One region of the Hydrogenibacillus sp. N12 genome, then DNA from elsewhere that is predicted to be linked to it. Evidence: riboswitches for the same ligand, from Rfam matches in the RefSeq annotation. Region 1 holds a riboswitch; each other region holds the start of a gene.
The links. A riboswitch is a leader RNA that binds a small molecule or an ion and turns the genes downstream of it on or off. The one in region 1 is predicted to bind S-adenosylmethionine.
Positions count from the first base shown of each region.

Region 2: linked by a shared signal. The riboswitch ahead of K2M58_RS03680 (homoserine O-acetyltransferase MetX) and the one ahead of K2M58_RS02460 (methylenetetrahydrofolate reductase) in region 1 are both predicted to bind S-adenosylmethionine.
Region 3: linked by a shared signal. The riboswitch ahead of K2M58_RS06080 (methionine ABC transporter ATP-binding protein) and the one ahead of K2M58_RS02460 (methylenetetrahydrofolate reductase) in region 1 are both predicted to bind S-adenosylmethionine.

Region 1 covers NZ_CP080953.1:511,978-522,060, reverse strand. Annotated here, with positions in the region: gene K2M58_RS02470 (aminotransferase class I/II-fold pyridoxal phosphate-dependent enzyme) at 1-695, opposite strand, end outside; gene metE (5-methyltetrahydropteroyltriglutamate--homocysteine S-methyltransferase) at 915-3,203, opposite strand; gene K2M58_RS02460 (methylenetetrahydrofolate reductase) at 3,379-4,335, opposite strand; SAM riboswitch class I at 4,491-4,642, opposite strand; gene K2M58_RS02455 (NAD(P)-dependent oxidoreductase) at 4,844-5,812, opposite strand; gene K2M58_RS02450 (hypothetical protein) at 5,963-6,556, opposite strand; gene K2M58_RS02445 (DUF1054 domain-containing protein) at 6,991-7,647, shown strand; gene K2M58_RS02440 (CBS domain-containing protein) at 7,822-8,271, opposite strand; gene K2M58_RS02435 (aminotransferase class I/II-fold pyridoxal phosphate-dependent enzyme) at 8,412-9,890, shown strand.
Region 2 covers NZ_CP080953.1:776,955-787,037, forward strand. Annotated here, with positions in the region: gene modA (molybdate ABC transporter substrate-binding protein) at 1-43, shown strand, start outside; gene modB (molybdate ABC transporter permease subunit) at 225-944, shown strand; gene K2M58_RS03670 (transposase) at 1,377-2,666, shown strand; gene K2M58_RS03675 (transposase) at 3,116-4,405, shown strand; SAM riboswitch class I at 4,710-4,894, shown strand; SAM riboswitch class I at 5,038-5,254, shown strand; gene K2M58_RS03680 (homoserine O-acetyltransferase MetX) at 5,386-6,522, shown strand; gene K2M58_RS03685 (O-acetylhomoserine aminocarboxypropyltransferase/cysteine synthase family protein) at 6,614-7,915, shown strand; gene K2M58_RS03690 (beta-class carbonic anhydrase) at 7,982-8,608, shown strand; gene K2M58_RS03695 (OsmC family protein) at 8,689-9,138, shown strand; gene K2M58_RS03700 (ParB N-terminal domain-containing protein) at 9,397-9,666, shown strand; gene K2M58_RS03705 (IS256 family transposase) at 9,762-10,083, shown strand, end outside.
Region 3 covers NZ_CP080953.1:1,295,822-1,305,904, forward strand. Annotated here, with positions in the region: gene K2M58_RS06040 (tRNA (adenine-N1)-methyltransferase) at 1-214, opposite strand, end outside; gene K2M58_RS12610 (hypothetical protein) at 95-343, shown strand; gene K2M58_RS06050 (hypothetical protein) at 340-981, shown strand; gene K2M58_RS06055 (amino acid permease) at 1,011-2,396, opposite strand; gene K2M58_RS06060 (aldo/keto reductase family protein) at 2,393-3,361, opposite strand; gene K2M58_RS06065 (fatty acid desaturase) at 3,494-4,579, opposite strand; gene K2M58_RS06070 (MetQ/NlpA family ABC transporter substrate-binding protein) at 4,718-5,605, opposite strand; gene K2M58_RS06075 (methionine ABC transporter permease) at 5,808-6,407, opposite strand; gene K2M58_RS06080 (methionine ABC transporter ATP-binding protein) at 6,463-7,566, opposite strand; SAM riboswitch class I at 7,702-7,817, opposite strand; gene pdaA (delta-lactam-biosynthetic de-N-acetylase) at 7,914-8,831, opposite strand; gene lexA (transcriptional repressor LexA) at 9,014-9,655, shown strand; gene K2M58_RS06095 (methionine gamma-lyase family protein) at 9,793-10,083, opposite strand, start outside.

The DNA of each region.
Region 1 (10,083 bases):
AGCGCCGGCACGTCCTGCCAGAGGTCGGCGCGCCGGACGAGAACGGCGCCGCCGAGGACCGTCCCGTGGCCGGAGGCCCATTTGGTGAGGCTTTCGACGACGACGTGGGCCCCGAGCTCGAGCGGCCGGACGACGGCGCCGACCGCCCCGAACGTGTTGTCGACGACGAGGGGCACGCGATGCGCTTCCGCGACCTCCGCGAGCCCCTCAAAGTCCGGGAGCTCGAGGGCCGGGTTGGCGAGCGTCTCGACGAAAATCGCCCGCGTCCGCGCGCTGAGCGCCGCCGCGACCGCCTCCCGCTCCGGCGGAACGAGATGCACCCGGATGCCGAGGGGCGCGAACACCTGATGGAAAAGGCCGAGCGTCTGGCCGAACAGGCCGCGCCCGGCGACGAGCTCGTCGCCGGCCCGGAGGAGGGCCAAAAGCGCCGCCGCCGTCGCCGCCTGGCCCGAGGCGAAGGCGATCGCCCGGTCGGCCCCCTCCAGCGCCCGAAGGCGTTCCTCAAGGGCGGCGACGGTCGGGTTGTGGATCCGGCTGTACGTGTACCCCTGGCCCGTTCGAAACCGCTCCGCCCCTTCGTCGAGGGAGGCAAAGCCGAAGGCGGCCGTCGCATAGATCGGCACGCCGATGGCGCCGTGGGGGTCGTCCGGAAGGCCGGCGTGCACCGCCAGCGTGGCGTAGTGCCTGTTTTCCATGGGGCTCTCCCTCCCCGCTTGCCCCGTCTTGCGCCCGGAGCGCCGCGACCGTTCAAAACCGCCGAGCCCGGCGCCCGACGATCGCGTCATCCGCCGAGCCCGACATCTTTCGATCCCGGCGCCGACCGAACCGCATCCCGCTCGGACGAACGAAACCCTTTTCCGACCCGAGCGGGCGCGCCGCCGGCCCGGCGGCCGCCGGTCGGAGCCTACGGAACCTCACTGCTCGCCGAGCTCCGCCCGAAGCCCCCGGGCCGCCGCCACCATGTTTTTGAGCGAGGCGATCGTCTCCGGAACGTCCCGCGTTTTGAGCCCGCAGTCGGGGTTGATCCAGAAGTTTTCCTTCGGAAGCACCCGGAGCGCCCGCCGGGCGAGGGCTTTCATTTCCTCGACGTCCGGCACCCGCGGCGAGTGGATGTCGTAGACGCCGAGGCCGATTTCTTTGTCGTACGTGTTTTCCTCGAACGCCTGGATGAGCTCGCCGTGGCTCCGGGACGTCTCGATCGAGATGACGTCGGCGTCGAGCGCCTTGATCGCGTCGATGATGTCGCCGAACTCGCTGTAGCACATGTGGGTGTGCACCTGCGTCTCCGGCCGGGCGCCGGCCGTCGCCAGGCGAAACGCCCGCACCGCCCAGTCGAGATACCGGTCCCGGTGCCGCCGCTTAAGCGGCAGCCCCTCCCGGAACGCCGGTTCGTCGACCTGAACCATGCGGATGCCCGCCGCCTCGAGCGCCTCGACTTCTTTCCGGAGCGCCCGGGCGATGGAATAGGCGATCGCCTCCGGCGGCACATCCTCCCGCGGGTACGACCACTTGAGGATCGTCACCGGGCCGGTGAGCATGCCCTTGACCGGCTTTTCCGTGAGCGACTGGGCGTACGCCGTCTCCTCGACGGTGAGCGGCTCCCGGTAGACGATCTCGCCGTAGATGATCGGCGGCCGGACCGCCCGGGACCCGTACGACTGGACCCAGCCGTGCTCGGTGAAGGCGAAGCCGCCGAGCTTTTCCGCGAAGTACTCGACCATGTCCGTCCGCTCGAATTCGCCGTGGACGAGGACGTCGAGGCCGAGCTCCTCCTGGATGCGGATCCACTCGGCGATCTTGGCCCGGATGAACGCTTTGTAGCCCTCGGCGTCGAGTTCGCCCTTCCGGAAGCGGGCCCGGGCCTCCCGGACGTCTTTCGTCTGCGGGAAGCTCCCGATCGTCGTCGTCGGAAAAAGCGGCAGGGAAAACCGCTCGGCGTGGATCTTTTTTCGAGCTTCAAAAGGAATCGCCCGCGTCGTCTCCTCCGCGGTGACCGCCTCCGGCGCCGGAAACGGATGGGCGGCAAAAAACCGCCGCCGGGCTTCCGCCGACGCCCGGTACGCCGCCTCCGCCTCGGCGTCCGGCGCATCGGCCCGGGCGAGGAGCCGGAGTTCCGCGAGCTTTTCGTCGGCAAAGGCGAGGACGTCCCGAAGCGCCGGATCGAGCTTCGTCTCCCGCTCGAGGCTGATCGGAACGAAGAGGAGGCTCGTCGACGGCGAGAGGATCATCCGCTCGAACGGCACGACGGCGGCGAGTTCCCGGAGAAAGGCCGCCCCCGCTTCGAGGTCCGCCCGCCAGACGTTTCGCCCCGGGATCAGGCCGACGCCGAGGACCTTGTCCTCCGGAAAGCCGTGCCGGAGGACGCTTGCGCGGTTGTCCGCGAGGCCGTCGACGAAGTCGAGGCCGATCCCCGCCACCGGCAGCCGGACGACATCGGAATAATGCTCGACGGCCTCAAAATACGTCTGGAGCATGAGCTTCGCCGGTGCCGCCGCCTCGGCGAGCGCCCCGTAGACCTCATGGAGGAGGGCGATGTCGTCGGCCGGAACGTCAAGGACGAGCGCCGGTTCGTCGATCTGGATCCACGCCGCCCCGGCCTCCGCCAGCGACCGGAGGAGCGCCCGGTACGCCGGGACGAACGCCCGGACGACCTCGGCGAACGCCGCTTCCGGATATCCTTTGCTCAGCCGGACGAACGTGTACGGCCCGACGACGACCGGCCGCGCCCGCTCCCCGACGACTTCCCGCGCCTCCCGGTACGCCTGAAGCGGCCGGTTGTCGGCGATCTCCGGCGCCCGGCCGGCGGCGACGGCGTCGAGCTCCGGGACGATGTAGTGGTAGTTCGTGTTGAACCACTTCGTCATCTCCGCCGCCGGCACCCGGTCGCTCCCCCGGGCGATGGCAAAATAAAGCTCCAGGGAGACCGGCCCGCCGGCGTAGCCGTACGCTTCCCGGAAGCGGGCCGGCACGAGGCCGAAGGTGACGGCGAGGTCGAGCATCGGGTCGTAGAAGGTCAGGTCGCCCGCCGGCACCCACGTGAGGTCGAAGGCCGCCTGCCGCCGGAGGGCGTCGCGGTACACCGTCCGGATGGCGTCGTGAAGCTCCGTTTCGGTCAATTTCCCCTGCCAGTAGCGCTCGAGGGCCCGCTTCCACTCCCGGCGCGGGCCGAGGCGGGGATAGCCGAGGTTCGCGGTCTGGATCATGGACGGAAGGTCACTCCTTTGCTGGCGGCGCGCCGACGCCTTCGGCACGCCCGATCGAGGTCAAACGCTTGGGGAAGGGCGCCGGGCGGCCATGCTTCGGCCGCCGAAAGGGCGGCCTCCGGCGAGGCGCCGGAGACCGGTCGGGCGCGAGAAGCGCGGGAGCGTCGGCGTTTGGCTACGGCCCGAGCTCCGGGGCAGCCTCGACGCCCACCGAAGCGCCGGGCCGTGCCGACGTCCCGACCCCCGACGAACCGTCGTCCGCCGGCGAGGCGCCGGTGGGCGGCCGCCGCGCCAAGACGAACCGGGCGAGGCGGGCGGTCGTCGACGCCCGGAGGTACGGGGTGATCAGGTAAAACCGCGTCCACCCGAGCTCGAACGCCCGCTCGATGAGCGCCTCGGCCTGCGCGAGGCCGGCTTCGATCGCCGCCTCGCCGGTATACGGCTCGAGGGCCCGGACGACGTCCGACGGGACGTTCATCCCCGGCACCCCGGCGAGGAAGCGGGCGCTGGCGGCGGAGATGAGCGGCATGATGCCGATGTAGAGCGTCCCGCGCCCGCCGAGAAGCGCCCGGGCCTCGAGGAGCCGCTCGAGGTCGGCCGGATCGAAGATCGGCTGCGTGAAGAAAAACCGGGCACCGCGGTCCGCCTTGGCGGCGAGCCGCCGGAGGTGCGGGCCGAGGGTGCGGCCGAGGTTGAGCGCTCCGCCGTAGCAAACGTCCAGCGGGCCCTCCAGCGGCCGGCCGAAAAAGTCGACGCCGGCCCGAAGCCCGCGGAACCGCTCCATGAGCCCGAGGCTGTCCGTCTCGTAGACGGCCTTCCCGTCCGGATGATCGCCCAGCGCCAGCGCATCGCCGCTGATGAGGAGAAAATGCCGCACCCCGGCGGCGAACAGGCCGAGGACGGTCGACTGCTGGGCGAGGAGGTTCCGGTCCCGGCTGTTCAGATGGACGACCGGTGAAAGGCCGAACGCCTGCCGGAGGAGCACCGCGGCGACGACGTTGGACAGCCGGGCGTGGGCGAGGGAGTTGTCGGCGATCGTGATGTGGGTCACCCCGGCCGCCTGAAGCCGCCGGGCCGCCTGCAAGTAGCGGTCGAACGCCGGAGCCCGGGGCGGGTCGAGCTCCACGACCACCTCCGGCATGGCGCAGCAAGGATTGCGGTCGGACATCGCTCACCGGTCCGGCCGACCCTGAAACGGGCGGCCGGATCGCCGGTCCACCTCCTTTCCCGAGAAAAGCCATAAAAAAACCCTCTTCGATAAGAAGAGGGCAAAAAGGACGCACCCCCTTCTTATCTTTCGGCCGCCGGTGCGGCCGCAGGAGTTGGCACCTTTCCCGGGGCACGCCGTGCGCCCGTAGGCGAGGAGGCCTTTCGGCTCCCCGCGCCGGGAAGGTTGCCGGGCTTCATCGGGCCAGTCCCTCCGCCGCTCTCGATAAGAAGGTGCCGCCGAAAAAACGGCGGCGCATCGATTCGGTTGTGCCCAGAGCTTCTGGCTCCGCGAATCTTGCGCCTATTGTACGGCTTCCGGGTGCCGCTGTCAAGCGGTACCGGCAGGGGTTTTCCCCCGTTCGGCGGCACCGCCCGGGGGTCCCGGCGGCCCCGGCGCCGGCCGCTCAAGCGCTTCGACCGCCGGCATCGGATCAGCCGCTTTCACGGCCGGCGTAAGGAGCCTCCGCCCCGACGGCGCCCGCCCCGTCGGCTTTCGTCCCGCCGCCGGCCCGCTCCCCCCGCACCACGGAGACGCCGGCCGTCCGCTCGAGGGGACGGATGAGGGCGGCGACGTCCTCGCCGCCGTGTCCTTCCGCCATCGCCCGAACGAGGTGCGCCTGCGCCTGAGCGCCGAGGGCGAGGGGCACGTCCATCGCCTCGGCAAACTGAAGCGCCAGACGGACGTCCTTGTGCAGGAGCGCGATGCTGAACCGAGGGGCAAAATCCCGATCCTGGATGAGATCGATCGTCCGGTCGATCATGAAGCTGTGGCCGGTGCTCGCCTTGAGGACGGCGTGAAGGACCGCCGGATCCACGCCTGCCTTTGCGCCGAGGACGAACGCCTCCGACAGGGCGACGGTGTGCACGGCGACGAGGAGGTTGTTGATGAGCTTGACGGCGCTTCCCTTGCCGGGGCCGCCGAGATGGACGATCATCCGGCCGAACGCCGCGAGGACCGGCCGCACCCGCTCAAAGGCTTCGGCGTCGCCGCCGACCATGATCGTGAGCGTCCCCGCCTCGGCGCCCATCGGCCCGCCGGAGACCGGCGCATCGAGAAAAAAGACGCCGAGCTCCTTCGCCCGCCCGTAAAACGCTTCGGCGTGGGCCGGCGCGATCGTGCTGAGGTCGACCCAGATCTGCCCCGGCCGGGCCCCTTCGCGGACGCCGCCCGGCCCAAAGTAGACCGTCTCGACCGTCTCCGGGTACGGAAGCGACGTCATGACGACATCGGCGGCCCCGCCGACCGCCGCCGGGGAATCCGCCGCCACCGCCCCCTGAGAGACGGCCCATTCGACGGCCCCCCGGGAACGGTTGTGAACGACGACAGCGTACCCCGCCCTGAGCAGGCGGGCGACGATCGGCCGGCCCATCGTGCCGAGCCCGATGAACCCGATCCGCATGCTCCCACCTCGGCGCCTTTTTTTCGCGGACACAGAACTTTTTTCGCGAACGCAAAAAACGAACCCAAAGGGCCCCAAACGGGACAAAAAACGCGCGCCCGCTTCCGCCGCCCTCTTTTTGTACGCGGCGGCTCTCCGTTCGGCGCGCGGTCAGACCTCGTAGAGGAGCATCTCCCGCCGGAGCTTCTTGAGCCGTTCCTTGCTCGCCCGGATGCCCGCCGCATCGCCGGCGGCAAGGGCTTCCCGTAAGCGGTCGAGCTCGGCGTCGACCGCTTCCCGGAGCTTCGGGATCCGGTTTTCGATCTCGTTCAGCAGGAACATCTGCATGACCTTTTCCATCGTGACCGTCTCTTTCTTGTCCAGAAGCACCTTCCGCTGATTGCCGGACACTTCGGTGATGCGGACGACCTCGCCGTACTGGACGTGATGGATGTAGAGGGTGTCGGACCGATACAGCTTGATCGTCGCGTGGCCTTTATATCGAACGACAAAGTCACGAAAGATTTCGGCAATCACAGGGTCATGAAACGTCAACCGCCGGTTGAGGAGCTTGTACCCGTCTTCCCGGAAGCGGAATTCGAGGGTGATGTTTTCCGCTCCGCCCAGGCGGATGATCTGCGACGTCTCGCTCCGTTCCGCGGTATAGGCGACGCCGCGCGCGCTCAGATCCCGGAGGAGTTCCTCCATCTGCTCCTCCGTGCAAAAAAGGTCCACGTCGGAGACTTCGAGCATGTACGCCAGCACCCCGTTCGCCCCCCTTCTCCCGTCTTGGATGCCGGCAACCGCCGGCCGGACCGGACCGGCGGGCCCGCCGAATCACCGCTTCCAGCGGCGGAGCGGAAGGATTCCCAATTTCTGGAAATCCGTTCAGGGAATTCTTACGATTGGAGTACATCTATCTTACTATGCTCGGCGCGGGATTGCAAGGGGAATTTGCGGCAGCCCGGCCGTTGTGATACGGTGTCGATACGGCGAACCGTTCGCCCGCCGGACGGCGCCGGCCGACCCGCCGGCCGGCAGGAAGGCACCTGGCGATCCGCCGGCCGGTCGGTCGAAGGAAACAGAAAGGACCCGCCCTGCTCGATCGTTCGAAGGCACCGGGCGCCCCGCGCCGAACGGCGCCCGGACCGGCAGCGGGGGCGGTCGCAGGCGAATGTTTCTGCGAAAGGAGGACCAACATGTCGGAGCACCCCGCGGGCGTCCGCCCCGCCCTCGACGCCAAGGCCTTCGATGCCCTCCTGGTTCCGGGCCTTGAAGCCCGCATGGCGGCCATCGAACGGGACATCCGGCCGATCTTTCGCGCCTTCGCGGAAGCGGTGGCGCCGATGCTCGCCGCCGGCGCCGGCGAGCCGATGCACGTCCACATCGCCAAGCACGCCCGCCGGACGGTCAACCCGCCGAACGACACGTGGGTCGCCTTCTCTTCCGACCCCCGCGGGTACAAAAAGCGTCTTCACTTTCAGTTCGGCCTCTGGCCGACCCACGCGTTTTTCTGGCTCGCCGCCATCTATGAAAGCCCTTTCAAACCGGCATGGGCCAGGCGCTGGCTGGAGGCGCTGGACGATGTCGTCCGCCTCGTGCCGGGGGATTTCGTCTGGTCTTTCGACCACACGGCGCCGGACGTCGTCCGCCACGACGCCCTCGGAGCGGAAGGGCTCGAACAGGCCTTCCGGCGGGCCATGACGGTGAAAAAAGCCGAGCTCCTCGTCGGCCGCATCCTTCCCCGGGAAAAGGCGGAGGGGGCGGACCTCGTCGCCTTTGCGGAGGCGACGGCCAGACCGCTTTTTCGCCTCTACCGGATCGCCCTGAGCATCGACGCCCCCCGCTCCGGGTAAGCCCCCGTTCCGGCGGACGGAGGGGGCATCGCGGCCGGGGAGCGCCCTCGCGGCACGGCGCCCGGATGGGCGGCGCCCCGGCCGGAGGGCGTTCCGGCGGCCCGATACGGCGGACGACGCCCCGGCCGCGACGCGCCCCGGCGGACCGCTTCGGCCGCCGGGCGCACGGCTCCGCTACGGCTTCGGCCGCCGGACGTCGGCGCCGCCGGCGCCTTTTGAGAGCGCTTTCGTCGTTTGGGCGCAATATTCGAGGATCTCTTTCCGGCGGACGATCCCGATGAAGACGCCCCGTTCGTCGACGACGGGGACGAAGTTTTGTTCGATCGCCAGGCTGATGAGGTCGTCCATCGTCGCGTCGATCCGGACCGGCTGGTGCCGCTTCACCTGCGGGATGTCCTCGATGCGAACCGTATGGGCGTTGTCAAACGAAAGCCCCGGCGTCCGTTTCAGCATGAAGAGGAGGTCGCCCTCGGTGATCGTCCCGACGTAGCGGCCGTCGGCGTCGACGATCGGGAGCGCGTTGTACCGGTGGTGCTCCATCCGCTCCAGAGCTTGTCGCATCGTCGTCCGGGGGGTGACGTACACGACTTCTTCCTTCGGCAAAAGGAAGAACGCGATGTTCATCGATCGCCATCCTTTCTCGGAGCGTTCCCCGTCCACCGTGCGGCAAGCGGCGAGCCGATTCCATTATATCACCTTTTTCGGCGGGTCAAGCTTTGCTATACTGAGGGTCGTTTGATGCCGCAGAGGAAGAGGGGGTGCCCATGGGCACAGAGGATCGGCAGCGGCTCGCGCCGCTTTTCGACGGCCTCGTCGCCCACGTCGAACGGGGCCGCTATCCGTTTCACATTCCGGGACACAAAGGCGGCCGGGGCGCCGATCCGGCGTTTCGGGCGTGGATCGGCGAGCGGGCGTTTTGGCTCGACCTCATCAACATCGCCCCCCTCGACGACCTGCACGCGCCGCGGGGGATCATCCGGGACGCCGAGCGCCTCGCGGCGGAGGCGTTTGGGGCGGAACACGCCTTTTTCTCCGTTCAGGGGACGTCGACGGCGATCATGGCCATGGTGCTGGCCGCCGTCGGCCCCGGGGAGAAAATCATCGTCCCCCGCAACGTCCATAAGTCGGTCCTCTCGGCGATCATCCTCGCCGGCGCCGTGCCGATCTTCATCTACCCGGAGATGGATCAGGCGTTCGGCATCGCCCACGGCATCAGCCCCGACGCCGTCGAACGGGCCCTCGAGGCGCACCCGGACGCCCGGGCGGTGTTCGTCGTCCACCCGACGTACTACGGCGTCGCCCTCGATCTCCCGGCGATCGTCGCCACCTGCCACCGCCGCGGCGTGCCGGTCCTCGTCGACGAAGCCCACGGGGCGCACTTTTCCTTCCACCCGAAGCTTCCGCCGTCGGCGATGGAAAGCGGCGCCGACGCCGCAGCGACGAGCGTGCACAAGCTCGGCGGGTCGCTCACGCAAAGCTCGCTGCTCCTTCACCAGGGGCGGCGGATTGCGCCGGAGCGGCTCCGGGTGACGCTGTCGCTCCTGATGACGACGTCGACGTCGTACCTCCTCCTCGCCTCCCTGGACACCGCCCGGCGGCAGCTCGCCGTCGCCGGCGAGGCGCGCCTTCAGGCGGCGATCGAGCGGGCGGAGACCGTCCGGCGGGCCGTCCGGACCATCCCCGGCCTTCGGACGCTGGAGGCGGATGATCTCCCGCCGGGGACCCTCGGCCTCGATCCGCTGAAGCTCACCGTCCACGTCGCCGGCCTCGGCCTCTCCGGCGCCGATGTCGAGGAATGGATGCGGGCGGAAGGCGGCATCGAAGTGGAACTTTCGGACCTGTACAACGTGCTCTTTTTATTCTCCCTCGCCGACGGCGACGACGCCGTCCGCCGGCTGACGGACGCCCTTCGGCGGCTTTCGGAAGCCCACCGGCAAAACGGCGCCCGGAAGCCGAAACCGATCCTCCTTCCCGAGATGCCGGCCCTCGCCCTTTCGCCTCGGGACGCCTTCTACGCCGAGACGGAGCGGGTGCCCCTGGAGGAGGCGGCCGACCGGATCATGGCCGAGTTCATCCTCGTCTATCCGCCGGGGATCCCGGTCGTCATGCCGGGGGAAATCCTCACGCAAGACAACATCGACTACATCCGGGCCAACCTCGCCGAAGGCCTGCCGGTCCTCGGCCCGGAGGACGCGACGCTCCGCACCGTTCGGGTGATCAAGGAGCGGACGCCGCTTCGCTGAAGGCGCCGCTTTGGCGGTGCTGTCGCCATGAGGGCCGCCTGTCCGGCGCCGCCCGCCGTCGGGCCGGCATCCGGCGCGGCGCCCCGTCAGGCCGCGCACAGGGCAGGCCAACGGCGACAGAAAACGCCGCCCTTTCGGGCGGCGTTTTGCGGATCGGCCCCTGAGGGCGCCCTTTCAACCCCAAATGGGCTTC
Region 2 (10,083 bases), 260 kb from region 1:
TTCGGTGCTGGAGCGGTACGGCTTTGTTCCCGGGTCGCCGTAATGTTCTTGTCCTCGGCCGTCCGCTCGCTCTTTTCGCGACGCCGTCCCCCGTCCTCGCCGGGATCATTCGCAATGGACTCGATGATGATCGGGGCGCGAGGATGATCGGTGCGCGAGCCCGCCACACGGGAGGCGTGAAGGAACGGGAGCGAGCGTCATCGGGATGGGGTGGAGGTCGCGCGATGAACGAACTTTTCTGGCCGCTTTGGCTTTCGATCCGCGTATCCCTCGTCGCCACCGCGATCGTGGCCGTCACCGGATCTGCGGTCGCTTATCTTTTGGCCCGCCGTCGATTTCCCGGCAAAGATATCCTCGAGACGCTGTTTATTCTGCCGATGGTGCTTCCCCCGACGGTGCTCGGGTTTATTCTGCTAACGCTTTTCAGCAAAAACGGCCCGCTCGGCCGATGGTTCTACGAGCTTTTCGGCGTCGAATTCGTCTTCAACTGGCTCGGCGCCGTCGTCGCCTCCAGCGTCGTCGCTTTCCCGCTCATGTATCAAAACGCCGTCGCCGCGTTTTCGGGCGTCGACAAAAAGCTTGAGCTTGCCGCGCGGACGCTCGGCAAATCGCCGTGGACGGTGTTCTGGACGGTGACCCTGCCACTCGCCTGGCCGACGCTTCTCGCCGGCATCGTCCTCTCGTTCGCCCGGGCGCTCGGGGAATTCGGCGCCACGCTCATGCTCGCCGGTTACATCCCGGGGAAGACGGATACGCTGACGCTGGCCATCTATTTTGCCGTGGCCAACGGGGAGAACGACCGGGCGCTCATCTACACGCTGATCGTCTTCGCCTTCGGCATGACCGTGATGTACTGGTTCCTGGCGTTCAGCCGCCGGCGGGTGCTGCGCTACCGGCTGGGAGACGGGGCCGGGGCCCCCGGTGCCCGAGCCCGCCCGTTTTGAAGCGTTGGGCCCGGGGCGCCGCAAAGGTACGGGAGAGATCGGACGCGGCTTGGGCGCGGCTTCCGAATTCCGAGTTACGGACTCGTCCTGGCCACGATGGTGAGCGCCTTCCGGCTCAGCTCGGTATATCCCGACCGGTCGGAAAAAGGAACGGCTTCGGTGCAGGGGGCACTTTTTGTGGTAAAAAGGTGAGCCTTTTTCGCTGTCCGAATCCCTTGTATTCGGCTCACTTTCACCTTCACAAAACGGTCAATCCCCCACCGAAAGGTGGGGGCAAACGCTTTCTGGGTCGTTCAGAGCCATGTCGAAAAAGTTGTCTGACAATACTTACCCCACAAAAGAGGAACCCAAAATTTGAACATAAAAAAGCAGGTTGCCGCTCCTTTTGGTAAACTCAAAAGGAGGAGAACCTGCCCAAAGGAGTAGACCTGTATGGCCATTATACCACAAGGCTCCCTGTTTTCGTGGAACGAAATTGCCGGACTCGGCGATCTCGAACGCCTGAGGCTTGTCCTTGAACATCTCCCGGACGAAGCGCTCATGCAAAAACTGGAGAAAGCCCGCGGCAGGGGCCGGGACGATGATCCCGTGCGGGCCATGTGGAATGCGTATATCGCCCTCGTCGTGTTCCAGCACCCGAGCGTCGAATCCCTGCGACGCGAACTGAGCCGAAACGGACAGTTGCGCTGGCTTTTGGGCTTTGGTGACCATGTGCCAAGTGCCGCGGCCTTCAGTCGCTTCTGGAAACGGATTGAAGCCCATGAAGCCGAGCTGGAGTCCCTCTTTGTCGCGCTCCAGCAAGCTGTGGCCGCGTACCTTCCCGACTACGGCAAGCGCCTGGCCCTAGACAGCAAAGCCATCCGGTCGTACGCGCGCTACCGGCCGAAAAACACCGCACCCGACGGGCGGCGAGACAGAGATGCGGATTATGGGTTTAAGACGGTGCACGACCGCGAGGGAAACGCGACAAAGCTCCGGTGGTTTGGATACAAGCTGCATCTCATCGTCGACAGCACTCATGAACTGCCGGTGGTCTACACCGTGACCCCCGCCTCAAAAGCCGATGTCGCCACAGCCCATGCCCTTTTGGACAAGCTGCAAGCAAAACGTCCAGAAGTGCTCACGCGTGCCGAGGTGCTTGTGGCGGACAAAGGCTATGACGACTCAAAACTTATCATGCGCCTGTGGGACGAACACCGCATCCGACCGGTGATCGACATTCGGGCAAGCTGGCGGGACGGTGAGGCAACGCGGCTTTTTGAGGGGCAAACAAACGTGGTGTATGACAACAAAGGCCGCGTGTTCTGCGTGTGTCCGGAAACGGGGACCATGCGGACCATGGCCGAAGGAGGCTTTGAAGAGAAGCGCGGAACGCTGAAAAAGCGGTGTCCGGCCAGGGCCTACGGCCTCTCCTGTGCCGGAGTGGCCCGGTGCCCCGTGGCGAGAGGATGGCGCATTCGGATGGACGTGGATCGGCGTTTGTTTCCGCCGATTGCGCGCGGGAGCGCGAGATGGGTGCGAGAGTACCGCAAACGCACGGCGGTGGAGCGCGTGTTTTCCCGTCTGGATACGATGTACGGCTTTGAGACGCACACCATCCGAGGGCTGAAGAAGATGCGCGTGCGGGTGGGGTTTGCGCTGGTGGTCATGCTGGGGATGGCGCTTGGACGTCTGCGCGAGGGATGGTCGGGGAAATTGAGGAGTTTTGTGCAGGTAGCGTAGTGAAGGAAAAGAAGGATAGATTTGTTTACCTTTTTTCCGTGGATTGGAAAAAGGGAGGTGGAGTATTGTCTTTTTTATTAAAAACACGGGTAATATATGCATGAAAACCGATCTTGTTTAAAAAAGAATCGTGGAATCCCCCAAAACTGAAGATGGCCTAATGCAAATCAGGCCGAGAATAGGGACAGCGAAAAAAGCTCGAGCCGAGCCTTTTTCGCTGTCCGAATCCCTTGGTATTCGGCTCACTTTCACCTTCACAAAACGGTCAATCCCCCACCGAAAAGGTGGGGGCAAACGCTTTCTGGGTCGTTCAGAGCCATGTCGAAAAAGTTGTCTGACAATACTTACCCCACAAAAGAGGAACCCAAAATTTGAACATAAAAAAGCAGGTTGCCGCTCCTTTTGGTAAACTCAAAAGGAGGAGAACCTGCCCAAAGGAGTAGACCTGTATGGCCATTATACCACAAGGCTCCCTGTTTTCGTGGAACGAAATTGCCGGACTCGGCGATCTCGAACGCCTGAGGCTTGTCCTTGAACATCTCCCGGACGAAGCGCTCATGCAAAAACTGGAGAAAGCCCGCGGCAGGGGCCGGGACGATTATCCCGTGCGGGCCATGTGGAATGCGTATATCGCCCTCGTCGTGTTCCAGCACCCGAGCGTCGAATCCCTGCGACGCGAACTGAGCCGAAACGGACAGTTGCGCTGGCTTTTGGGCTTCGGTGACCGCGTGCCAAGTGCCGCGGCCTTCAGTCGCTTCTGGAAACGGATTGAAGCCCATGAGGCCGAGTTGGAGTCCCTCTTTGTCGCGCTCCAGCAAGCTGTGGCCACATACCTTCCCGACTACGGAAAACGCCTGGCTCTGGACAGCAAAGCCATCCGGTCGTACGCGCGCTACCGGCCGAAAAACACCGCACCCGACGGGCGGCGAGACAGAGATGCGGATTATGGGTTTAAGACGGTGCACGACCGCGAGGGAAACGCGACAAAGCTCCGGTGGTTTGGATACAAGCTGCATCTCATCGTCGACAGCACTCATGAACTGCCGGTGGCCTACACCGTGACACCCGCCTCAAAAGCCGATGTCGCCACAGCCCATGCCTTTCTGGAAAAGCTGCAAGCAAAACGTCCAGAAGTGCTCGCGCGTGCCGAAGTGCTTACCGCGGACAAAGGCTATGACGACTCAAAACTTATCATGCGCCTGTGGGACGAACACCGCATCCGGCCGGTGATCGACATCCGGGCCAGTTGGCGCGACGGCGAGGCAACGCGGCTTCTTGAGGGGCAAACAAACGTGGTGTATGACAACAAAGGCCGCGTGTTCTGCGTGTGTCCAGAAACGGGAACCATGCGGACCATGGCCGAAGGAGGCTTTGAAGAGAAGCGCGGAACGCTGAAAAAGCGGTGTCCGGCAAAGGCCTACGGCCTCTCCTGTGCCGGAGTGGCTCAGTGCCCCGTGGCGAGAGGATTGCGCATTCGGATGGACGTGGATCGGCGTTTGTTTCCGCCGATTGCGCGCGGGAGCGCGAGATGGGCGCGAGAGTACCGCAAGCGCACGGCGGTGGAGTGCGTGTTTTCCCGTCTAGATACGATGTACGGCTTTGAGACGCACACCATCCGAGGGCTGAAGAAGATGCGCGTGCGGGTGGGGTTTGCGCTGGTGGTCATGCTGGGGATGGCGCTTGGACGTCTGCGCGAGGGATGGTCAGGGAAACTGAGGAGTTTTGTGCAGGTAGCGTAGTGGAGGAAAAGAAGGATAGATTTGTTTACCTTTTTTCCGTGGATTGGAAAAAGGGAGGTGGAGTATTGTCTTTTTTATTAAAAACACGGGGAATATATGCATGAAAACCAATCTTGTTTAAAGAAAGAATCGTGGAATCCCCCAAAACTGAAGATGGCCTGATGCAGGTCAGACCGAGATACAGGCACAGCGAAAAAAGCTCGAGCCCTCAAGTTCTTGACAACCGGCGGACCGGTTGATAAAATGGTCGCAAGCTTTCGGTCACAACGGAATGACACCCAACACGAAGCGTCTCAGCGAAACCTTCTTATCGAGAGCGGCGGAGGGACTGGCCCGATGAAGCCCGGCAACCGTCCCGGGGAGTCGGCACGACTCGGCGGGGAAGCCGCCTGTGCCGACGCTGGATCCGCGGGAAAAGGTGCCAACTCCTGCGGAATGGAGGCCTTGGACCGGAGGTCCGGGGTGCCTAGCCATTCCGAGAGATAAGAAGGGGGAGGATCGCGGGAGCGAAAATCCCTCTTCATCAACGAAGAGGGATTTTTTGATGCGCGACCGGAGATGCGGCCGACCGGAAATGCGGCCTCCTCCGAGTGAAAGCGGACCGCACCTGACAACCGAAGATCCGACCCTGCTTCTTATCGAGAGCGGCGGAGGGACTGGCCCGATGAAGCCCGGCAACCATCCTGCGAGGACGCCCGGTCACACACGGTCGGAACCGCTTGAGGCCCGGCGTGAATCTGAAAGCGCGGTGCCGCGCAGGATCTGGTGCCAATTCCTGCGGAACGTGCCGAGCGCCATGGACGGGGGAAGGGGGAGCGTCCTGCGCGCGGTCGTGCCGAGAGATAAGAAGAGGGCATTTCGACGGCGGTTCGAAATCCCTCTTCTTATCCAGAAGAGGGATTTTTTCATGGTCATCGGGTTTCACGGCCATCGTATTTTTGTGGTTTTTTTCAGACCAAGACGGAAAGAGGGGAGCGTCGATGGTGAGCATGGACCTTAAAACGCGTGAAGTGGGAACGGTGTCCATCGGCGCGCTCCGCCTGGAAAGCGGCCGCGTCCTTCCGGATGTGCGGCTGGCCTACGAGCGGGTCGGGCCGCGAGATGGTCCGACGGTGCTCGTCTGCCACGCGCTTACGGGCAATCACGTGGCCGTCGGCACCGACGAGGACCCGGGCTGGTGGGCCGGGCTCATCGGGAGCGGCAAGCCGATCGACACCGACCGCTATCAGGTGGTGACGTTTAACGTCCTGGGCGGATGCGACGGCTCGACCGGCCCGACGTCGACCAATCCCGAAACCGGCCGGCCGTACGGCCCCGAGTTTCCGTTCATCACGGTGCGCGATATGGTGCAGGCGGAATATCTCGCCTTAAAGCGCCTCGGCATCCGCCGCCTGCGGGCGGTGATCGGCGGATCGCTCGGCGGGATGCAGGCGCTCGAGTGGGGGGTGATGTACCCCGAATGGATGGACCTTCTGATCCCCATCGCCGTCACGCCGCGTCTTTCGGATTACGCCATCGCGTTTAACGCCATCGGGCGGCTGGCGATCCTCTCCGATCCGGCGTGGAACGGCGGCTACTACGACCCGGCGCATCCCCCCAAAGCGGGGATGATCATCGCCCGGATGGCGGGAATGGTGACGTACCGCAGTCCCGATCAGTTCAACCGCCGCTTTGAACGGGCCGAGCGCGATGGGTGGGGGCGTCGGCATGACGAGGTCAGCTTCCAGGTCGAATCGTATCTTATCCATCACGGCGAAAAGCTCGCTCGGAGATTCGACGCCAACAGTTACCTGTATTTGCTCAAGGCGATGGACGCCCACGACCTCGGCCGCGGTCGCGGCGGGATCGAGGAAGCCATCAAGCGCATCCGCGCCCGCGTCGTCGCCCTCGCCTATCGCGGCGATCTTCTTTACCCGCCGCAGGAAATCGCCGCCTTCGTCGATCGGCTTCGGGCCGGTGGCGTTGAAGCGCGCTACTTTGAAGTGGACACCCTCTACGGCCACGATGGATTTCTCACCGAGTTTGAAAAATGGGGCGGAATCATCCGGGAACAGCTGGAACAGGCCGAATCGTGCCCCGGATCGGTGACGCAGGACTTTCGCTCGGCATTCCTATAGAGTTCGGCATCCCTGTCGTCATTCCGATCGGACATTCCGACCGTCGCTTGAAGCGTGCACCGATTGAACATTATCCGGGAGGGATCGGAGAATGGGCGAAAAACGGCAGTGGGCGCTGGAGACGCTGGCCATCCACGGCGGGCTTCAGCCCGATCCGGTGACGGGCGCGCGGGCCCTCCCGATCTACAACACGACGTCGTACGTCTTTCGCGACACCGAGCACGCCGCCAATTTGTTCGCCTTAAAAGAGCCGGGCTACATTTACACCCGCATCCACAATCCGACGGTGACGGCCCTTGAAGAACGGATGGCGCTTTTGGAGGGCGGCGTTGGGGCGCTGGCGCTTGCGAGCGGTCAGGCGGCGATCACGCTGGCGATCCTGAACATCGCCGGCGCCGGCGACGAGATCGTCGCCGCGAGCCAGCTTTACGGCGGCACGTACAACCTCTTTGCCGTGACGCTCCCGCGCTATGGGATCAAGGTGCGCTTCGTCGACGGGCGCGATCCGGAGAACTTCCGCCGGGCGATCACCGAGAAGACGAAGGCGATTTTCGCCGAGACGATCGGGAACCCCAGCCTGGACGTGCTCGACATCGAGGCGGTGGCGAAGATCGCCCACGAGTACGGGGTGGCGCTCATCGTCGACAACACGTTCGCCACGCCGGTGTTGGTGCGTCCGTTTGACTACGGCGCGGACGTCGTCGTCTACTCGGCGACGAAGTGGCTCACTGGCAACGGCACGACCATCGCCGGGATCATCGTCGACGGCGGACGCTTTGCCTGGCCGAAGGAACGCTATCCGTCGCTTCACGAACCGGACCCGAGCTATCACGGCGTCGTCTACCGCGAGGCGTTCGGCCCGGCGGCGTACATCGTCAAGGCCCGCGTCCAGCTCCTCAGGGACATGGGGCCGGCGATTCACCCGCAAGGCGCGTTCCAGGTCGCGCTGGGCCTGGAGACGCTTCCCCTCCGGATGGCCCGGCACGTGGAAAATGCCCGGCGCATCGTCCGGTACTTAAAGGGCCATCCGGCGGTGGCGTGGGTGAACTATCCGGAACTTCCCGAGCATCCGTCGCACGAACTGGCGAAGAAGTACCTGCCCAAAGGTGCGGGATCCGTCATCACCTTCGGCATCCGCGGTGGCCGGGAAGCCGGGCGGAAGTTCATCGAAAGCCTCACGCTCTGGTCGCATCTCGCCAACGTCGGCGACGCGAAAAGCCTCATCATCCATCCGGCGACGACGACGCATTCGCAGCTCTCGGATGAAGAACTCCGCGCCTCCGGGGTGAGCGAGGACCTCATCCGCCTGTCGGTCGGCCTGGAAAACGTCGACGACCTCATCTGGGATCTCGATCAGGCGTTTGCCAAAGTGTCGGCGCCGGTATCCGGCTGACCGCCGTCTGTGCGGCGGACGATGATGTTCGTCAATCTACCGGTTCGATGAAGGGGGGAAGGGTCCGTGAGCTTGAGTCAGCAAATCGACGAAACCATCCAAAAGCACGAAGCGTGGGTGCTTCGGAGACAAAGGGGAATTCCCAATAACCGGCGGTTGTTTGTCCTGGCATGCATGGATGAGCGGTTGGATGTGGAAGAAATGCTCGGCCTCCAGCCCGGCGATGCTCATATCTACCGCAACGCCGGGGGCGTGGTCACCGATGATGTCATCCGTTCGGCGGCTCTGAGTGTGAATTTCTTTGGAACGAAAGAGATCATCGTGATCAATCACACGGAATGTGGAATGATGACGGCTCAGGGCCAGGAAATCGTCGAGGCGCTCCGGGCCAAATTCAACATCGATGTGGAACGCGTTCAGCTGGACCCCTCGCTTCCCGAACTGACGCTGACGGACCCTGGAGCATTCGCTCGGTGGTTCCGGACTTTTGAAAGTGTTGACGATGCGACCATTGCCCAGGTCGAGTATTTGCGGAATCACCCCTTGATTCCCAAAGATACGGTCATCAACGGATATGTGTATGAAGTTGAGTCCCATCGTCTGCGCCGACCGCATCAACGGTTGAGCCGGCGCGTGAATACGCGCGATGAACTGCTGGGGCGGGTTCAGGATTCACCGAGGGGGGACGGATGACCGCATCCGGATGGCGCCGCCAAGGGCGCCGCGCCTATCACGTTCATGCCAGATGAAGATCAGGAGTGGAGGGAAACCGCATGGCCAAACAGACCTTTGCCTCTCGCGTCGAGTGGTCCGGAGAGGGCGTGCGCGCCGTCGCGCACATCCGCGACAAACAGATCGTCATCGACGAACCGCCGGTGCTCGGCGGAACGGACCAGGGCCCGAACCCGGTGGAGCTCGTCCTCGCGGCGCTCGGCGGGTGCATAAGCGTCCTGGTGAGTCTGCTGGCCAAGCGGCACGGCGTGGAGCTGCGCGGCGTGACGATTGATGTGGAGGGCGACCTCGATCCGGACGGATTTTTAGAAAAAGCGCCGGACGTCCGCCCGGGATTTCAAGAAATTCGCTATCGGATCGCGATCGACTCCCCGTCCGCCGCGGATCGGGTTCGGGCGCTTATCGAACACGTCGAGCGCATTTGCCCGGTGAAAGACACGCTCCGCGGCGTGCCGACGCTGGCCGTTTCGCCGGCGCAGAGCGGGCGGTGAGCATCGGGGATCGGGAGAGGCACGATCCCGACGGAGGAATTTCTTTCTCCTAAAGATACCCGCATCTTCTTCGAAGGCGTGAAATGAAAATGTCCTGCCGACGGCCCACCCGGGCCGTCTTTTTTGAGCCGTCTTCGCCCGTGACGGCTCGATAATCACGCGGTTGACCGGTAAACGGGCGGGGTTTCTCCCGGCGCCTCCGGCGACGGGGACGTTATATTTGACGGTCAATCCCAGATACGGTCGGGAAACGAGAACATGCTCGTCGACATCGACAAGATCGGAATCGGCGACCGGATACGCAAAGTCTTCGGCGACATCGAAGAACTCGCCCGGGACATCGAACAGAACGGCCTTATCACCGGTTTGAATGCAGCCGGTGCTCAGGTAAAGTTCATCGCCCTGCCGGCGACGGGCACGCGGCCAGTGGTCGGCGCAATGATCGCCCGCTTTACACAATCTTTATCTTCCGTTCATCTGGCCTTAACACATCTCCGCTATACTAGTCGTGTCCGGTATCATGTGTAAAAACGGATGGTCCAGGTGACATAAAATGAGCCATCCGGCCCTCTTTGGTAGAATGTGAGACGGAGAAGAAACCACTTCACCAGGAGGGATACCGGATGGCTCAGTACCAGATTACCGTGGACGACGAGATTTTGGAAGGCCTCTTTCAGCGGGATGGAGGCGTGGCAAAGCTGGTGGAGAGTGTGGTCAACCAGATCCTCCAAGCGCAAGTGCAGGAGCATCTGAAAGCGGCGCCATACGAGCGCACGAAAGAACGCCAAGGCTATCGCAACGGAACAGTCACCCGCACCCTGACAACCCGTGTGGGGCGGCTGGTGTTGCGGGTTCCGAGGGTCCGGAATGGCCAGTTCTCCACAGAGCTGTTTGCTCGGTACCAGCGCAGCGAACAAGCGTTCATCATCGCCCTGATGGAGATGG
Region 3 (10,083 bases), 780 kb from region 1:
TGATGTAGTCTTCGAGCGTCGGCCTAAGCGCCAGCACCGTCTGGCCGGCGCTCGTCGGGATGAGGCTTCCCTCGGGACGGCCGACGACGTCGTCGTGGCGGACGATGCTCCCGGACGGGGTCTGGGCGACCTGGCCCCGCCGGAGCCGGCGGAGAAAGGAACGCCCTTTGGCATCGATGAACAGGACGAGGTCACCGTAATCGAATGGGCGGATGTCGCTTCACCTCGCGTCGCTTCGGTCATGCCGGTCGGCCCGGCCGTCATAAACAAAATAATAAATGGAGAAAAGAAGCCGGAAACCAAGGCGCTCGGAAACGGCGGCAGCGAGGAGGCCGATCGGTGAACGGGTTTTGGCCGGCGCTTTTGTTTAACGCGGTGACGGAGCTCGACAACGTCCTTGTCCTCACCGCCGTCGTTCGGCGGCGGTTTGCCTTTTCCCGCCCGGCACTCTTCGGATTGGTCTCGCTGGTGGCCCTCGTCCGGGCGACGGCGATGCAAAAGATCGCGCCGGCGCTCGCCCGCCCGACCGTCGCCTGCCCGGTGGGACTGTATGCGTTCGGGCTGGCCGCCCTCATCCTCGGGCAGTCGCTCCGCCCTCCGCGCCCGGAACGCGATGCGGCTTTCGCGCGGTGGGCGGGGCTTCGGCGGGCGGTGGCGATCGCCCAGGGGCTTTTCGCGGTTCTCCTGCTCGACCTCGCCTTAAGCGCCGATCAGCTCGTCATCGGCGCCGGCTGGCTCCCGGCAGGCCTTCCCGGCTTTGCCGCCGTCCTCGGCGGGCTCTGGGCGGCGTTTTTGGCCGTCTGGGGGCTGCCGGAGGCGGTGTTCCGCTCTCCGTGGACGGTTCGCACCGCCGCCGTCCTCGTCGCCCTCGCCGGTTGGGACGTCCTGCCGGCGCCCTGCCGCGGTCCGGCGGCGCTTATGGCCGCCGCCGGCTTTCTCCTCGCCTTCGTCCGGCGAACCTTTCGTCCGGGCGATGGATGACGGTCGGCGCCGACCCTTCCCGGGGCGCTTCAGCGGGCGATCCGGGCGTGGCGGATGCCGTAGCCGAAGTAGACGACGAGACCGAGGAGGAGCCAGAGGCCGAAGCGGACGAACGTCACCGCCGGCAAAGACGCGATGAGGACGAGGGAGCCAACGATGCCGATCGGGGCAAACAGCCAGAGGGCCGGCACTTTGAAGACCCGCGGCTCATCCGGCCGCCGGAAGCGCATGACGACGACGGAGACGGTCGTGAGCAAAAATGCCGAAAGCCCGCCGATGTTCGCGAGCTCCGCGAGCTCGCCGATCGAGAGGAAGCCGGCGAGGATGATGCCGGTGCCGAAGACGAGGACCGTCGCCATCGTCGGCACCCGGCGGGTCGGGTGCACGCGGGCGATCGCCGGCGGGAGAAGGCCGTCCCGGCCGAGAGCGAAGAGGATGCGGGTGGCGGAAAGGCCGTTTCCGAGCATCGTGGCGATGAGGCCGAAGACGACCGCCGCCGAAAGAAGCGCGCTTCCCCAGCGGATGCCGACCCGGGCCAGGGCGTAGGCCGCCGGGTCCGGGACGTCGAGGTCGGTGTACGGCACCATGCCGAGCATGACAGCGGCGACGACGACGTAAAAGAGGGTGAGCAGGATGAGCCCGCCGAGGAGGGCGATCGGGATCGTCCGCTGGGGGTTTTTGACTTCTTCGAGCACGGTCGTCACGCCGTCAAAGCCGGTGTAGGCAAAAAAGACGAGAGCCGCGCCGGTGAGGATGCCGCTTACGCCGTACGGGGCAAACGGCTGCCAGTGGACGGGATCGACGTAGCCGACCCCGACGGCGATGAAAAAGAGGATCGCGGCGACCTTGATCCACGTAAAAAAGGCGTTCGCTTGTCCGACGAGGCGAATGCCGGCCAGGGCGATGGACGCGACGAGGAGGAGGCCCAGGACGGCCGGCAGATTGACGACGCCGCCATGGGCGAGGTCCCGGGTGAGGGCCTCCGGAAGCGACAGGCCGGCGGAGCGGGCGATCTCGACGACGTAGCCGGACCAGCCGACGGCGACGGTTGAAGTGATGACGGTAAACTCGAAGATGAGGTCCCAGCCGACGATCCAGGCGAGGATCTCGCCGAGGGCCACGTAAGTGTACGTGTAGGCGCTCCCGGCGACCGGGACCATCGAGGCGAACTCGACGTAAGCCAGGCCGACGGCGATGGTGACGAGGCCGCTTAGGGCAAACGAAGCGATGACGCCGGGGCCGGCGTAGTGGTGGGCGACCGTTCCCGGCAGGACGAAGATGCCGGCCCCGATCGTCGAGCCGAGGACGAGGAGCATGAGCTGAAGCGGTCCCAGCTCGCGCTTCAGCTTGTATTCCCTTTCTTCGGCGAGCTCCCGGGCTTCCTCGACGGTTTTCTTCCGCCAGATGGGGCTCACCGATCGGTCTCTCCTTCGCCGTTTAAGATCGCTTCGATCCGTTCGAGGACGTCGGCGGAAAGGACGACGCCGGAGGCTTTGGCGTTTTCTTCGATCTGCTCCGGTCGGGTGGCGCCGACGATGGCGCTCGCGACGTTGGGTTGCCGGAGGACCCACGCCAGGGCGAGCTGGGCCGGGGTGAGGTCGAGTTCCCGGGCCAGGGCAGCGATTTTCTCGGCCTTTTTCAGCTGATCGTCGGTGAGATACCGCTGGACAAAGGCGCCGGCTTCCGGATCGGCGCCGCGGCTTCCGGCCGGCGCCGGCACTCCGGGCTTGTACTTGCCGGTGAGGACCCCCTGCGCGAGCGGTGAAAAGACGACCTGGCCGATGCCCTCTTTTTCGCCGAGGGGGATGATTTCTTTTTCAATGTAGCGGTTCAACATGTTGTACACCGGCTGGTTGACGACGATCCGGTCGAGGAGGTAGCGGTCGGCGACATGAAGGGCTTCCCGGATTTGGGCCGCCGTCCACTCGCTCACGCCGACGTAGAGGACCTTCCCCTGCCGGACGAGGTCGTCAAACGCCCGGAGCGTCTCCTCGACCGGCGTCTCGGGGTCGTAGCGGTGGGCGTAATAGATGTCCACGTAGTCGACGCCGAGGCGCTTTAGGCTCGCGTGGGCCTGCTCCATGATGTGCTTGCGGGAAAGCCCCCGGTCGTTCGGACCGTCGCCCATCGGCCAGAACACTTTCGTCGCGAGCACAACCGATTCGCGGGGAAACGCCTTGAGCGCCTCGCCGACGACCCTTTCCGCCTCCCCGCGGGCGTAGACGTTCGCCGTGTCGAAAAAGTTGATCCCGAGTTCGTAAGCGCGGTGGATCGTCCGGATGGCCGTCTCCCGGTCCACCGACCGACCGTATGTAAGCCAGCTGCCGAGGCTGATCTCGCTGACGCGCAGGCCGGTTTTGCCGATCTTGCGGTATTGCATGGACATCCCCCCCTCGTCGATTATAGCAGATTTCGGCAGAGGGCATGCGCGCTTCATTCTGCGTTCGGCTTCGAGGGACGGCGTCGCCTAGAACCGCTCCGGCGACGGCGCGTTCAGAAATCCCGTTTCCGCTCACGCCCCGTGCGCCTTCGCTTTCCGCTCGTTTGGTCCGGCGCCGGCTTTGGCTTTCTTCGCGGCGACTTGGCCCTCCTTGAGGCGCGGTGCAACGTCGCGAAACCCGATCAATTTCCGCGTCGCTTCATCGAACAGATGGAGGTCGGCGAAGGCGACGAAAAGCGCATCTTTGAGCGTCACCGTCGGCGCCACCTGGACAAGCGGTACTTCTTTCTGCACTTTTTCCAGCCGGTAGTTGGGGATGCCCGGAGCGAGGTGATGAATGTGGTGAAAACCGATGTTCCCCGTCACCCATTGCAACGGTCGCGGCAGTTTCAAATACGTGCTTCCTTCCATCGCCGCCCGCACATATTCCCACTGCGGATCGCGAAACCAGTAGGCGTCCTCGAACTGGTGCTGCACATAGAACAGGAAAATACCGATCATCCCCGCCAGATACAGGCTCGGGAAATAGACCCAGAGCAGGGCCTTCGCCCCCCAGACCAACGCGGCGCCTCCCAGGGCGAAGGCGATGACGAGGTTGGTGAGCGCCACGGTTTTCCGGATGAACGGCTTCTCTCCGCCGAAGCCGAGCGGAAAACGATAGGCGATCATGAACACGGCGATCGGGCCGATGAAAAACATCACCCACGGATTGCGGTAGACGCGATACTTGAAGCGTGCCCACGGCGAGGCGCGCAAATACTCGTCGACCGTCCACGTCAGGATGTCGCCGACGCCGCGCTTGTCCAGGTTGCCGCTGGTGGCGTGATGGCGGGCATGCTGCCATTTCCAGTAGTGGTACGGGACGAGCGTCACCGCGCCGCTGACAAAACCGAACGCCTCGTTCATCCACCGGCGGGGGAAAAGTGAGCCGTGCCCGGCGTCGTGCTGCAAGATAAACAAACGTACCAGAAAAAGCGCCGCCACGCCGTCGATCGCGAGGGCAAGGGGCAGGAAAAAAGCGGCGGCTCGATACGCCAGGCTAAACAGCACAACAAGCGCAAGGCCGGTATGTGTCACTTGCCACAGGCTGTACCGGAGGTCGGGTCTGGCATACGGCCGAAGAAGCGGCGCCCAGTCTTGCGCCCGAAACGATTTCAAAGTTCCACCCCTTACCCTTTCATCGATTTCCTCCCCAGCATACTCCGGCCGCTCTTGGCGGTCAATCGGAAAAAAGCCCGGCGAAAGGTCTGACCTTTCGCCGGGTCAAACGGGAACGAATGGCTGCTTGCCGGAGATTCAATAGCGGACCTGCGCCGGGACGACGGCGCCCTGGTACTTGTCTTCGATATACTGCTTGACGTCGTCCGAAAGAAGAACGTCGCAGAGCTTTTGAATCCGCGGGTCCTCCTTCGACTCCGGCCGCACGGCGACGACGTTGACGTACGGCGACGTCTTGTCTTCCATGAAGATGGCGTCTTTCGTCGGGTTCAGACCGGCCTGAAGGGCGAAGTTCGTGTTGATGAGGGCGAGATCGACCTTCGGGTCCTCAAGGGCCCGGGGAAGAAGCGGCGCGTCCATGGGCAAGAACTTCAGATGCTTCGGGTTCTCGACGATGTCGGTCGTGGTGGCGCTGGCCCCTTTCCCCTCGGCCAGTTTGATCAAGCCCTCCCGCTCGAGAAGCAGCAACATTCTCCCCTGGTTCGTCGGGTCGTTCGTGATGGCGATCGTGGCGCCGTCGGGAAGATCGGCCGCCGACTTGTAGTTTTTCCCCTTCGCGACGTATGCGCCCAACGGCTCGATGTGGACCCCGCAGACGGGGATGAGATCATACCCTTTTTCCTGGTTGGTCTTTTCGAGGAAGGGAATGTGCTGGAAGTAGTTGGCATCCAGTTCTTTTTCGGCGAGCTTGACGTTCGGCTGGACGTAATCCTGGAAGACGACGACTTTGAGGTCGATGCCTTCATCCTTGAGCTTCGGCTTGACGACGTCATTTAAGATCTGGGCGTGCGGCTCCTGCGACGCGCCGACGGTGAGCGTCTCCGGCTTCGCCGAGTCGGTTTTGCTTTCGCCGCCGGCGGGACCGGTTCCCTCGCCGGGCGCGGTCTTTGTGCCGCAGGCGCCGAGGATGAGGAGCGCGGCGAGGACGAGGAAGATGGCTCCGCTTTTGAGCGGGCGACGGAACATGCGGATCCCCCCTTAAGGTTCAGGATCATGTGGATCAATCGGTCGGACGCCGTTTTGCGGCGCCGTCGCCGCCTCTTTTCCGGCGGCGCCAAGGTGTATGGTCAACGCGCCGGCTGGGCGCGGGACCGTCCGGAAGAGCATGAAGGGCCGGCAGACGGGCGGCCTGGAATGGAGATGCGCCGGGGGTCGTTCAATCCGACCGTCAGCGCCTGTCCAGCCGCCGAACGATTCGGTCACCGATCCACTGCAGCACCTGGACGATGGCGATGAGGAGGACGGTCGCGACGAGGAGGATGTCGTTTTTGAAGGAGTTGTAGCCTTCGTTCCAGGCGAGGGCCCCGAGGCCGCCGCCGGCGACGAGGCCGGCCATCGCCGAGTAACTCACGAGGGCGACGGCGGTGACGGTGATGCCGGAGACGATTCCCGGGAGGCTCTCCGGGATGAGCACTTTCCAGATGATGTCGACCGTCCGGGCGCCCATCGCCTGAGCCGCCTCGATGACGCCGCGGCCGACTTCCCGCATCGCGCTTTCGACGAGGCGGGCGAAAAACGGCGCGGCGCCGGCGACGAGGGAGATGATCGCCGCGTTCGTGCCGTAGGAGGTGCCGATGAGGGCCCGGGAGACGGGGATCGTCCAGAGGATGAGGACGATGTACGGCACCGAGCGGAACACGTTGACGACAGCACCGAGGGCTTCGTTCAGCCAGCGCTTCGGCCAGAGATGCCCCGGCGAGGTGATGATGAGAAGCACCCCGAGCGGGATGCCGATGAGGACGCTGAAGAAAAGCGACAGGAGCACCATGTACACCGACTCGATCGTCGCCTGGACGACGATCTCGGGGTGCGCGACGACGTTTTCAAAGTGCACCGCCCGTCACCTCCTCCGACGCCGGTGTGACCGCCTCGACGATGACGCCAGCTTCGGTGAGAAAGGCCCGCGCCGCCATCAGTTCCGCCGGCGTTCCGGTGAGGCGGACGGTCAGGGTGCCGAAGGGGACGTCTTTCAGGCGCTTGATCTCCCCCCGGAGGATGTTCACCTCGACGTCGTGGCTCCGGATGAGCCGGTGGATGATCGGCGCTTCGGCGACCGCGCCGACGAAGACGAGCCGGAGCGCCTCGGTGCGCCGCCCGTCCCCTTCCGCCTGTCCGGAGGCGCCTTTGCCGTCGGAGGGGGTGTCAAAGACCTCGGCGATGAAACGTCGGGCGACGGCTGACTTCGGCCGGCTGAAGACGTCCGGGACCGGCCCGACCTCCTGGATCACGCCCCGGTCGAGGACGGCGACCCGATCGCAAATTTTTTCGATGACGTGCATCTCGTGGGTGATGAGGACGACAGTGATGCCGAAGCGGCGGTTGATCGAAAGGATCAAGTCGAGGATGTCGTCCGTCGTCTTTGGGTCGAGGGCGCTCGTCGCCTCGTCGGACAGGAGGATGTCGGGCTCGTTGGCGAGGGCCCGGGCGATGCCGACTCGCTGTTTTTCCCCGCCGGAAAGCTGCGCCGGATAGGCGTCCCGCCGGTGCCGGAGGCCGACGAGGTCGAGAAGCGCTTCCACCCGATCCTGGGCCCGGTCCTTCGGCCAACCGGCGATCTCGAGGGGAAAGCGGACGTTTTCAAAGACCGTGCGGGACCAGAGCAGGTTGAAATGCTGGAAGATCATGCCGATTTTCATCCGTTTTTTCCGGAGCGCCTCCGAGGAAAGGGTCGCCAGATCGACGCCGTCGACCCACACCCGGCCGCCGGTCGGCCGCTCCAAAAAGTTGATCAGCCGGATGAGGGTGCTCTTCCCGGCGCCGCTTTCGCCGATGACGCCGAAGATCTCGCCGCGGCGGATGGTGAGGTTAATGTTTTTCAGCGCTTCGACGGGCGCGCCGCGGCCTTCGTATACTTTTTGTACATTTTCGAGCCGAATGATCGCCTCATCATCGGGCGGGATCTCCACGGGGGCGGTCGCGGCGAGCATGCCGCCTCCTCCTTCCTAAGCGAAACCTTTCCGGCCGAAACCTTCCTCACGGAGTCCTTCTTCACCGAACCCCGGTTTTGCGCATAAAAAAATCCTTTCCGCCCGGCCGGCGGCCGGCACGGAAAGGAGTCGCCTCCCTTATCTGCCGGTAAGTCACCGCTCAGGCCTTACCGCTGGAATTGGCACCTTGGCACGGACGTGCCGGTTGCCGGGCTTCATCGGGCCAGTCCCTCCGCCGCTCTGGATAAGGGCTTATCCAGATCGATGCGATTGTCCGGAGAAACCGAACGGAAAACTCACTGGAGCGATTGTAGAGCGGTCGGGGTCGATTGTCAAGCGCAAAAATTTCAGGTATCGTCATCGCCGGTCGACGCCCCTTCCGGCGTGAGGAGGCTCCGCTCCCGAAGCCGCCAGTCCTCGAGGCTGCGAAAGTCGTACCCCTGCGCCCGGGCGTCGTCGATGATCCGGCCGAGGGCGTCGGCGTTGTCCTTGGAGACGCTGTGCAGAAGGATGACCGCGCCGGGGTGAAGCTGGCCCATCACCTGCCGGTAGGCGTAATCCGCCCCCCGGACGACGTCCCGTTCCCAATCTTTGTAAGCGACGGACCAGAAGATCGTCTCCATCCCCATCTCCTGTACCGTACGAAGCAGCCGTTCGGAAAACACCCCCCGGGGCGGCCGGAAAAAGACGGTCGTCCGCTGCGGGGTGAGCTCCGCGATGGCGGCGTTCACCCGCTCGATCTCCCGGCGCATCTCGGCCGGGCTCAGGGCGGACATGTCCGGGTGGCTCCACGAATGGTTGCCGACGATGTGCCCTTCGGCGACCATCCGGCGAACGAGCTCCGGCGCCGACCGGAGGTAGTGGCCGGTGACGAAAAACGTCGCCGGCACGTTCTTTTCCTTAAGCACGTCGAGAATGCGAGCCGTCTGACCGTTTTCATAACCGTTGTCAAACGTAAGATACAGCACCTTGCCTCCCTTTTCATCGTAAAAAAGCGCGCCGTACCGCTCGATCAGCGCCTGAAACCCTTCCCGGGCGATCGACGGCGGCCGGCCGTCGCGGCTTTTTTGAAAGCCCCAGTGGTACGCCCTCGTCTCCACCCCGCCGGGCAGGTTCGCCTCCGACGCGGGCCGGTCGACCGATCCGGCGGAACCATCATCCGATGCGACGCCGAGCGCCGCCCGCGCCGCCCAGGCGGCCGACCCGAACGCCGAAGCCGTAAAAACCCCGAGCGCAAGAACGACCCGAAGGCCCAAAAATCGCATGTCCGCCCCTCCCCGCTCCCCGGACGGCGGCCGGGGTTGGTTCTTTTGTAGTATGGCCGGTGAGGGGCGCCGCTATCGACGGCCCGATCTCGCCGCCTGACGAAAACATCTGTTTTTGTCGGGCAAGGTCTGTTACAATGGGGGCAACCGATGGAAAAATCTCCGCGAAAGGGGCGTTCCCGATGTCCGACCTCTCCGACCGCCAGTGGGCGATCCTTCGGGCGATCGCCCGTTCGCTCCGGGAGCGCGGTTACCCGCCGTCGGTGCGGGAGATCGGGAAAGCCGTCGGGCTGTCGTCGACGTCGTCCGTCCACTTTGAACTCAATCGCCTGGTGCAAAAGGGCATGCTGGAAAAAGATCCGGAGCGGCCCCGGGCCCTTCGGCTGAGCGCCGAAGGGATGCGGCTTCTCGGGCCCGAGGGACGGGAGGCCCATGGCGACGTCCGCTACCTCCCTCTCGTCGGCAAGGTGACCGCCGGACGGCCGATCACCGCCGTGGAAAACATCGAGGGCTACCTCCCCTTCCCCGCCGCCCGGACGCCGGATGACGCTTTCCTCCTTCGGGTCGAAGGGGACAGCATGATCCTTGCCGGCATCCACGACGGCGACCTCGTCATCGTCGAAAAGACTCCCCATGCCAACCCCGGCGACATCGTCGTGGCGATGACCGAAGACGGGGAGGCGACGGTGAAGCGCTTTTATCCCGATCCGGCCCGAGGCGTCGTCCGGCTGGCGGCGGAAAATCCGAACTACCCGCCGATGGAGCTGGCGACGGCGACCGTGCTCGGCCGCGTCGTCGGTCTCATCCGCTTTTACGACCGGTAGAGGACCGCACCGCCGGGGCCGGCTTCGCCTGAACGCCGTCCCGTCCGACCGATCGTCGGCCTGATCGCTCGAATCGCCGGCCCGGCGCGTGGGCCGGTCTTGCCCCGGCGAGCGGCATCGGCGCCTTTCCGAACGCTCTACAGGGCGATCCGCCTCGCTTCCGCCAGACGGACGAGGATGCCGATCAGGGCGAGCTTCACGTGGGCGTACATGAGTCCGCCCTGCAGGTAACCGCGGTACGGGGGCCGAAGCGGCGCGTCGGCCGAAAGCTCGATCGATGCTCCCTGGACGAACGTCCCGGCGGCCATGACGACCGGGTCCCGGTATCCGGGCATCGCCCCCGGCGTCGGCCGGACGTATGACTCGACCGGCGAGTGGGCTTGAACCGCCTCCGCAAAGCGGAGGAGCGTCTCCCGGTCGCCGAAGGA